Regions from separate parts of the Dyella sp. SG562 genome, predicted to be linked through region 2. Evidence: predicted binding sites of a transcription regulator. Region 2 holds the regulator's gene; the other holds the start of a gene.
The links. Region 2 encodes FliA, which starts transcription of late flagellar genes. Its sites were predicted from a motif close to TAAAGTTTNNCNNNCNNNGGCCGATAA; they were not measured.
Positions count from the first base shown of each region.

Region 1: the regulator FliA is predicted to act here: its motif matches at 2,110-2,136, upstream of FHW84_RS17895 (GGDEF domain-containing protein).

Region 1 covers NZ_JAAOYS010000010.1:147,042-150,757, reverse strand. Annotated here, with positions in the region: gene FHW84_RS17900 (MbtH family protein) at 59-277, opposite strand; gene FHW84_RS17895 (GGDEF domain-containing protein) at 830-2,020, opposite strand; gene FHW84_RS17890 (DUF4982 domain-containing protein) at 2,183-3,716, opposite strand, start outside.
Region 2 covers NZ_JAAOYS010000007.1:218,264-221,979, forward strand. Annotated here, with positions in the region: gene flhF (flagellar biosynthesis protein FlhF) at 1-584, shown strand, start outside; gene FHW84_RS14700 (MinD/ParA family protein) at 581-1,543, shown strand; gene FHW84_RS14705 (RNA polymerase sigma factor FliA) at 1,540-2,337, shown strand; gene cheY (chemotaxis response regulator CheY) at 2,386-2,793, shown strand; gene FHW84_RS14715 (protein phosphatase CheZ) at 2,790-3,422, shown strand; gene FHW84_RS14720 (chemotaxis protein CheA) at 3,436-3,716, shown strand, end outside.

The DNA of each region.
Region 1 (3,716 bases), on a different contig from region 2:
GGTTTGGTTCAATCGGTATGCCGACGCGTCGCTGGTGTCGGCGTCCAGTTGCGTTTGCCTAAGCGGGTGGATGTTCCATCGCCGCGATGAGGCTCCTGGGCCGCATGTCGGTCCAGCTCCGGTCTACATAATCCATGCAGTCTGCTCGCGCTGCCGGCCCGAAAGCCGTCGTCCAGCCCGCCGGAATCGCCGCGAAATCGGGCCAGAGCGAATGCTGGCCTTCGTCGTTGACGAGCACCAGGAAGATGCCCTTGTCGTCATCGAATGGGTTGCTCATGAGAATCCTTCTCCCCGCACCGTTTGCCGCGATCAAATCAAAAACGCTGTAGCCAGCGTGACGAAAATATGAAATCGGTGGGCGCTTCCACAAACCCGGTTGTGCTCGGGTATAGCGATCGAATATCTACCGACAAGATGTGACTGTCAATCGATGCGCCGATTCAGAGAGACCGCTAAATAAAAATCTGTAGATCGCGTCGTACAACCGTCGTCGACTCATCAGTTGACCGCTGCGGGAAACGCGCAGCTCCGCCGATATACATCCGTTTGAAAATGGCGATCAATGTGCTCGCAGCATGTAGCGCAGACGTGAACGCATTAATGGCCATGACGGCTAGTCGTGCGCAGATGAGAAAGCCAGCCGATACCAGCCAGCCATGGACTGGTATCGGCAGGGATATGCCACGACAAATACGCTCAAGGATCGGCATGCGCACTACTAATAGGCATTCGCTTGAAAATAGCGATCCATGCGCGAGCAAGCCGCGCAGGCGGCGGAATCAGCAGCACGGCCAGCCGATTGCAGCAAGCCCGGCGATGCGCAGCAGTCTCAGCCCCTGAATGGCTGGATGGGTGAGTCCTCCATGGCGCGCATGACGCGATTGCGGCCTCCTTGCTTGGCCGCATAGAGCGCCCGATCGGCCGCGACGACCACCGATCGCCAATTCGCCTCGGCGCCCCTGGCGATGCAGTAGCCGATGCTGACCGTGCACTGCAGCGGCTGGTCGTGCAGCAGCGCGATCGCCTGGCTTTCGACGGCGCGCCGCAAGCGTTCCGCGGCTTCCGTCGCCGCCGGTTCCTCGGCCTGATGAAGCAGCACCATGAATTCCTCGCCGCCCACGCGGGCCAGGATGTCCTTCTCGCGGATGTTGCGCCTGAGCGCATCGGCGATGGCGACGAGCACCTGGTCGCCGCCGTCGTGGCCCCAGCGGTCGTTGATCGACTTGAACCGGTCCACGTCGATCATCAGCACGGCGATGGCAGTGTTGCGCTGCTGGGATTGCGCCATGCGCTGCTCGCCTTGTTCCCACATGACGCGCCGGTTGGCCACGCCAGTGAGGGGATCCTGGCTGGCATGACGGATCAATTCCGCGTCGAGCTTGCGCGTCAGCATCCACAGCAGGCAGGGCGTAATGACCCAGGTAAGCACGACCCTGGAGAGCAGGCCGAAGGTCGAGGTGTGGTCGGGGCCGGCGAGGACCTGCGGGTGCGCCATCCACCATGACATCCGCATCAGCAGCATGGCTGCCCACAGGAAATGGAACAGGCCTGCGAGGCGCGCGACCGGACGCTGCGCCGGGTCCTTGCATTGCCAGAACGCCACGCCGGTGGCGACCGTAACGACGCCGGTCAGGGCTCCGCCGAGAATGACCATGTGGCGAAGGTTTTCGCCTTCATGGATCACCAGTCCGGTTTCGATCAGCGCAAGCACCGCCACCGGGGCCAGCACCCACAATGCGCGCCTGGACAAGCCCAGGTAGAAGTTGGCCGCCAGCAGCGCCAGCACCGTGCCCGCATCGATCAGGAGATTGCCGGCCAGGCCCAGGCCAGGAAAATCGAGATGGAAAGCGGGAGCGAAAAGGACCCCGAAACCGGCGGCGAATGCCGCGTAGCTGAGGCTCCATAACAGCACCCCAGGCTCGCGCCCGGCGCCGGGGCGGGCGATGTACAGGGCCAGGAACAGGGCCGAGGACAGCGCGGCCAGCAAGGCATTGACCAGCAGCAGCGTGCCGGCATGCATCAAGCTCGCGATCCATTCCATAACCTCTCCGAACGATGGCGCTTCGGTGGCCGATGGTCCCTCGGCTCGCGCACAACTTATCTCGGATGGTATCGGCCGGCCATGGATGGCCTTGAGGTCCGGGATCCGCGCGACAAGACAAAGCAGGCCGCGCGGCGCGCACTAAGGCGAAACGACGCCGATGCGCACCTCCTGCGCCGGCAGTCCCGGCACCTCCACGTGCACGGTGGCGTCGCCCGCCAGCGCGGATGCCCGCACCGCCGCGACGATGCGGCCATGAAAACTGCGCCGCCGGCCGGACTGGAAGCTGGAGGCATCGTGCGGATCGCCATTGCCCACGCCGGCCAGTGTCGCGGCGCCGCCGACGAGCACGTTCATGGGCCGGTCCTGGTCCGGCGCATAGACCGGCACGCCCTCGGCGTCGATCAATTCCGCCGTGACGTAGGCCAGGTCCTGGCCGTCGGCGCGAAGGCGGGCGCGATCCACCGACAGCCGCAGCGCCGCGGGCTCGGCCGCGGTGCGCAATTCCCAGCGCCCCGCAGCGCGGCCGTCGCGATAGCCGACCGCCACCAGGCGGCCGGGCGCGTAGGGCACCCGGTAGGCCGCCTTGTATTCCGTCTGCACGCCGACCGGCTTGCGCCCCAGGCTTTTGCCGTTGAGGAAAAGTTCGACCTCCGGATACTCGGCATAAACCACCACGTCCAGCGGCTTGCCTTCCTGTCCCGGCCAGCTCCAGCTTGGATGGACGTCGTCCAGCGACCAGTCCAGATGCGGCGGCGTGATCGGAAACAGATGGCGGTCGGGCAGGTCTTCGGTGCCGGGCGGTTGCCTGACGAACGCGGAGATCGGATCGATGCCGGTCTTCCACAGCACTTCCCGGTAATACGCCGCCGGCCGCTTGCGCCCGGTGGCATCGATCTCGCCGCAATAGGCCAGGTGCCAAGGGTAAGGCCCGAGCTTCTGCCAGTCCTGGCTGTAGCCCATCCAGCCGATGCCCGTTTCGCCCAGATAGTCGACGGCGGTCCACACGAAGTCGCCCAGCACCCAGGGCATGGTCTCCACGCTGCGCCAATAGACGAACGCATCGTTCGAGATGGATTCGGAAGTGAACATCACGCGCGCGGGAAAGCGCCGGTGATCGTCGGCGAATTCATGGGCGTGATAGTTGTACCCCGCCACGTCGAGCACGGCGAACTGGCCGTCGCTCTCCGGACCGCCGGTGCTGACGGCCTGGGTAACCGGGCGGGTGGCATCGAGCAAGCGCACGCGGGCCACCATCCGGCGCGCGGTCTCGATGCCCGGTGCCGCGCCCTGTTCGGGAATTTCGTTGCCGATGCTCCAGAACAGCACGCTGGGATGATTGCGGCCGCTCAGCACCAGGCTGTCCAGGTCGGCGGGCCAGTCCTGCGCGAAGAAGCGGGCATAGTCCTGCGCTTTCTTCTGTCGGCTCCAGGCATCGAATGCCTCGTCGACGACCAGCATGCCCAGCTCGTCCGCGGCGTCGAGCGTGGCCTGGCTGGCGGGGTTATGCGCGCTGCGGATGGCGTTGTAGCCCGCGGCCTTCATCAGCGCGACCTTGCGCGCATCCGCGGCGGGCAGGCCGGCCGCGCCAAGCATGTAGTTGTCGTGGTGCATGTTGCCGCCGCGCAGCAGCACCTGCCTGCCATTGATGCGCAGCCCGTGCACCGCGTCGACG
Region 2 (3,716 bases):
CCGTGCTGCGCCATGGCGCTTCGCAGGTGGCCCTGGTCAGCACCGACAACTACCGCATCGGCGCCGCCGCGCAGCTGGAGCACTACGGCCGCCTGCTCGGCACCCGCGTGTTTCCCGCGCACGATGCCGAAAGCCTGCGCGAAGTGCTCGACGTGCTGCGCGGCCGCCGCGTGGTGCTGGTCGACACCGCCGGCGTGGCCGGCAGCGATCCGCGCCTGGAGCAGCAGATGCAACTGCTGCGCGCCGCCGGCGAACTGCGCACCTGCCTGGTGCTGGCCGCCAATGCGCAGGCACAGGCGATCGACGACATGGTGCGCGCCTTCCTGCCGCAGCAGCCGCAGGCGTGCATCCTCACCAAGCTCGACGAAGCGCCCAGCCTGGGCGGCGCGCTGTCCGCGCTGATCCGCCACCGGCTGCCGCTGGACTACACCACCGACGGCCAGCGCGTGCCCGAAGACCTCGCCACCGCCGATGCGCGCGTGCTGGTCTGCCGCGCCGCGCAGGTGCTCAAGGGCAATGCGCCGGCGGTGGACGAAGGCTATATGGCCGAGCGCTTCGGCCTGGCCGTGGCGGGTGCACGATGACCACGCTGGCGATGGACCAGGCCTGGGGCCTGAGCAATCTGTTCTCGGCTTTTCATTCTTCCGGCAACGATGACGTGCGCCCGCTCTCCGCAGGCGCGGGCCATTCGCTGCCCGCCGCTCCGCCGCGCCGCTGCCGCGCGATCGCCGTGGCCGGCGGCAAGGGCGGCGTGGGCAAGTCCACCGTGGCGGTGAACCTCGGCATGTCGCTGGCCATGGCCGGGCGCGAGGTGGCGCTGCTGGATGCGGACCTGGGCCTGGCCAACCTGGACGTGCTGCTCGGCCTGCAGCCGTCGCGGCATATCGGCCACCTGCTGGACGGCAGCTGCTCGCTCGGCGAATTGATGCTGCCGGCGCCGCACGGGCTGAAGGTGATCCCGGCCGGCTCCGGCGCGCGCCGCCTGGCCCAGCTGGATACGCGCGAGCACGCCGCGGTGATCCGCGCCTTCGACGAACTGCCCGATCCGCCGGAATTCCTGATCGTGGACACCGCCGCCGGCGTGGCCGACAACGTGGTGATGTTCGCCGCGGCGGCCGACGACGTGGTGCTGGTGGTCTGCGACGAGCCGGCCTCGCTCACCGACGCCTACGCGCTGACCAAGGTGCTCAGCCGCGACTTCTGCGTACGGCGCTTCCACGTGGTGGCCAACATGGTGCGCCACGCCGGCGAGGCGCGGCAGCTGTACGAGAAGCTGGCCCGCGTGTGCGACCGGTTTCTGGACGTGGCGCTGGATTTCATGGGCGCGGTTCCTTACGACGAACACCTGCGCCAGGCCATCCGCCGCCAGGGCGCGGTGGTGGATCTGTGGCCGGCCAGCCGGTCCGCACGGGGATTCAAGCAAATGGCGGGTGCGGTCGATACATGGGGAGAACCCCTGCGCACGGGTCGCGACCGCATCGCCTTTTTTGGAGGGCAGGTCGCCATGGCGCCGGACCCGGTACGCGAGGGGGGTGTGAGATGAGCGTGGCTTCCGAATATCTGCAACTGCAACGCGAAAGCACGGAGGAGATGGTGCGCCGGCACGCTCCGCTGGTGCGCCGTATCGCCTATCACCTGATGGGCCGGCTGCCGCCCAGCGTGGACGTGGACGACCTGGTGCAGGCCGGCATGATCGGCCTGCTGGAAGCGGCGCGGAACTATGCGACCGACCGCATGGCCAGCTTCGAGACCTATGCGGGCATCCGCATCCGCGGCGCCATGCTGGACGAGCTGCGCAAGACCGATTGGACGCCGCGCTCGGTGCACCGCAAGTTGCGCGAAGTGTCGGAGGTGGTGCGCCAGATCGAGAACGAAACGGGCGCCGACGCCACCGACGCCGAGGTCATCCGGCGGCTGGGCATCGACGCGCAGGAGTACCACCAGATCCTGGCCGACGCGGCCAGCGCGCGCCTGCTCAGCCTCTCCGCGCCGGAGGACGACGAGGACGGCGCCGCGCTCGACGTGGCCGACCAGGAAGGCCTGGGGCCGCAGGACCGCTTCGAGCAGGAAGGCATGCGCGGGGCGCTGGTGGAAGCGATCGGCGGGTTGCCGGAGCGCGAGCAGCTGGTGATGTCGCTGTACTACGAGCAGGAACTGAATTTGAAGGAGATCGGCGCCGTGCTCGGCGTGACGGAATCGCGGGTGTGCCAGATCCATGGGCAGGCGCTGATCCGGTTGCGGGCGCGGATGACCGGTTGGCGCGAAGCCGAAGACGCCAAGGGCGCCGGCGGCGGGCGCCGCGGCGGCACGAAGTCCGCGGCCGCGGCGACGCGCTGAGCTCCGAACCACACCCCTCAAACCCCACTAGGACCCCTGGAGCCGACGTTGGACAAGAACATGAAAATCCTCGTGGTGGACGACTTCTCCACCATGCGGCGCATCGTGCGCAACCTGCTGGTGGAGCTGGGCTTCACCAATGCGCTGATCCAGGAAGCCGACGACGGCGTCAATGCCATGGCGGTGCTCAAGCAGCAGTCGTTCGACATGGTGGTGACCGACTGGAACATGCCGAACATGACCGGCATCGACCTGCTGCGCGCGATCCGCGCCGAGCCCGCGCTGAAAGGCCTGCCGGTGCTGATGGTCACCGCCGAGAACAACCGCGACCAGATCATCGCCGCCGCCCAGGCCGGCGTGAACGGTTACATCGTCAAGCCCTTCACCGCGGTCACGCTGAAGGAAAAGCTGGACAAGATCTTCGAGCGGCTCGCCGCGCAAGGAGCAAGCGCATGAGCGCCGTGATGATTACCCCCATGAGCGCGGCGTTGCCGCAGGAAGTGCAGGAGCTGCTGGCCAGCCCCGACGGCGCCGCCTTCGAGATGGCGCTGGACACCATGGTGCGCCAGCGCGAGCAGCACCTGTTCCGCGCGCTGGGCCTCTTGGCCCGCGACCTGCACGAAGCCGTGCGCCGCCTCGGCGGCGAGCTGGCCCAGGAAGGCGTGCCCGGCAGCGTGGCCGACGCGCGCCAGCATCTGCACGACGTGCTGGAGATGAGCGCCAAGGCCGCCCATCGCAGCATCGATTTCGCCGAGCGCATGCGCCCGCAGGCCAGCGCGCTGGAAAGCAGCGCCGATGCCGTGCTGGCCGGCGGTGGCGAAGCGGCGGAGCTGGCGACGCAGGCGCGGCAGTTTGCCGGGCAGTGCCGCGAAGGGCTGTCGGACATGGTGATGGCTCAGTCGTGGCAGGACCTGTCCGGCCAGCGCATCAAGAAAGTGTCCACCTTTATCGGCAGCGTGGAGTCCTCGCTGCTGGAACTGGTGCGCCTCACCGGCGCGCTGGCCGGCGGCGAAGCGCCGGTGGCCGCGGCCAAGGTGAACAGCCAGGACGAGGCGGACCGTCTGCTCAGCGAATTCGGTTTCTGAGCGCGGGGTTCCGATGGATCCGTCACTCGACAGCGAGCTGCGCGACGATTTCCTGGTCGAGGCCGGGGAACTGGTGCAGCGCCTGGGCGAACAGCTGGTGGCGCTGGAGGAGGCGCCGCGCGACGCCGAACTGCTCAATGCGGTGTTCCGCGCCTTCCACACGGTGAAAGGCGGCGCGGGCTTCCTCGGCATCGACCCGATGGTGCAGCTGTGCCATCACGCCGAGGACCTGCTCAACGAAGCGCGCGCCGGCCACGTGCTGATCGATGCGGCGCGGATGGACGCATTGCTGGA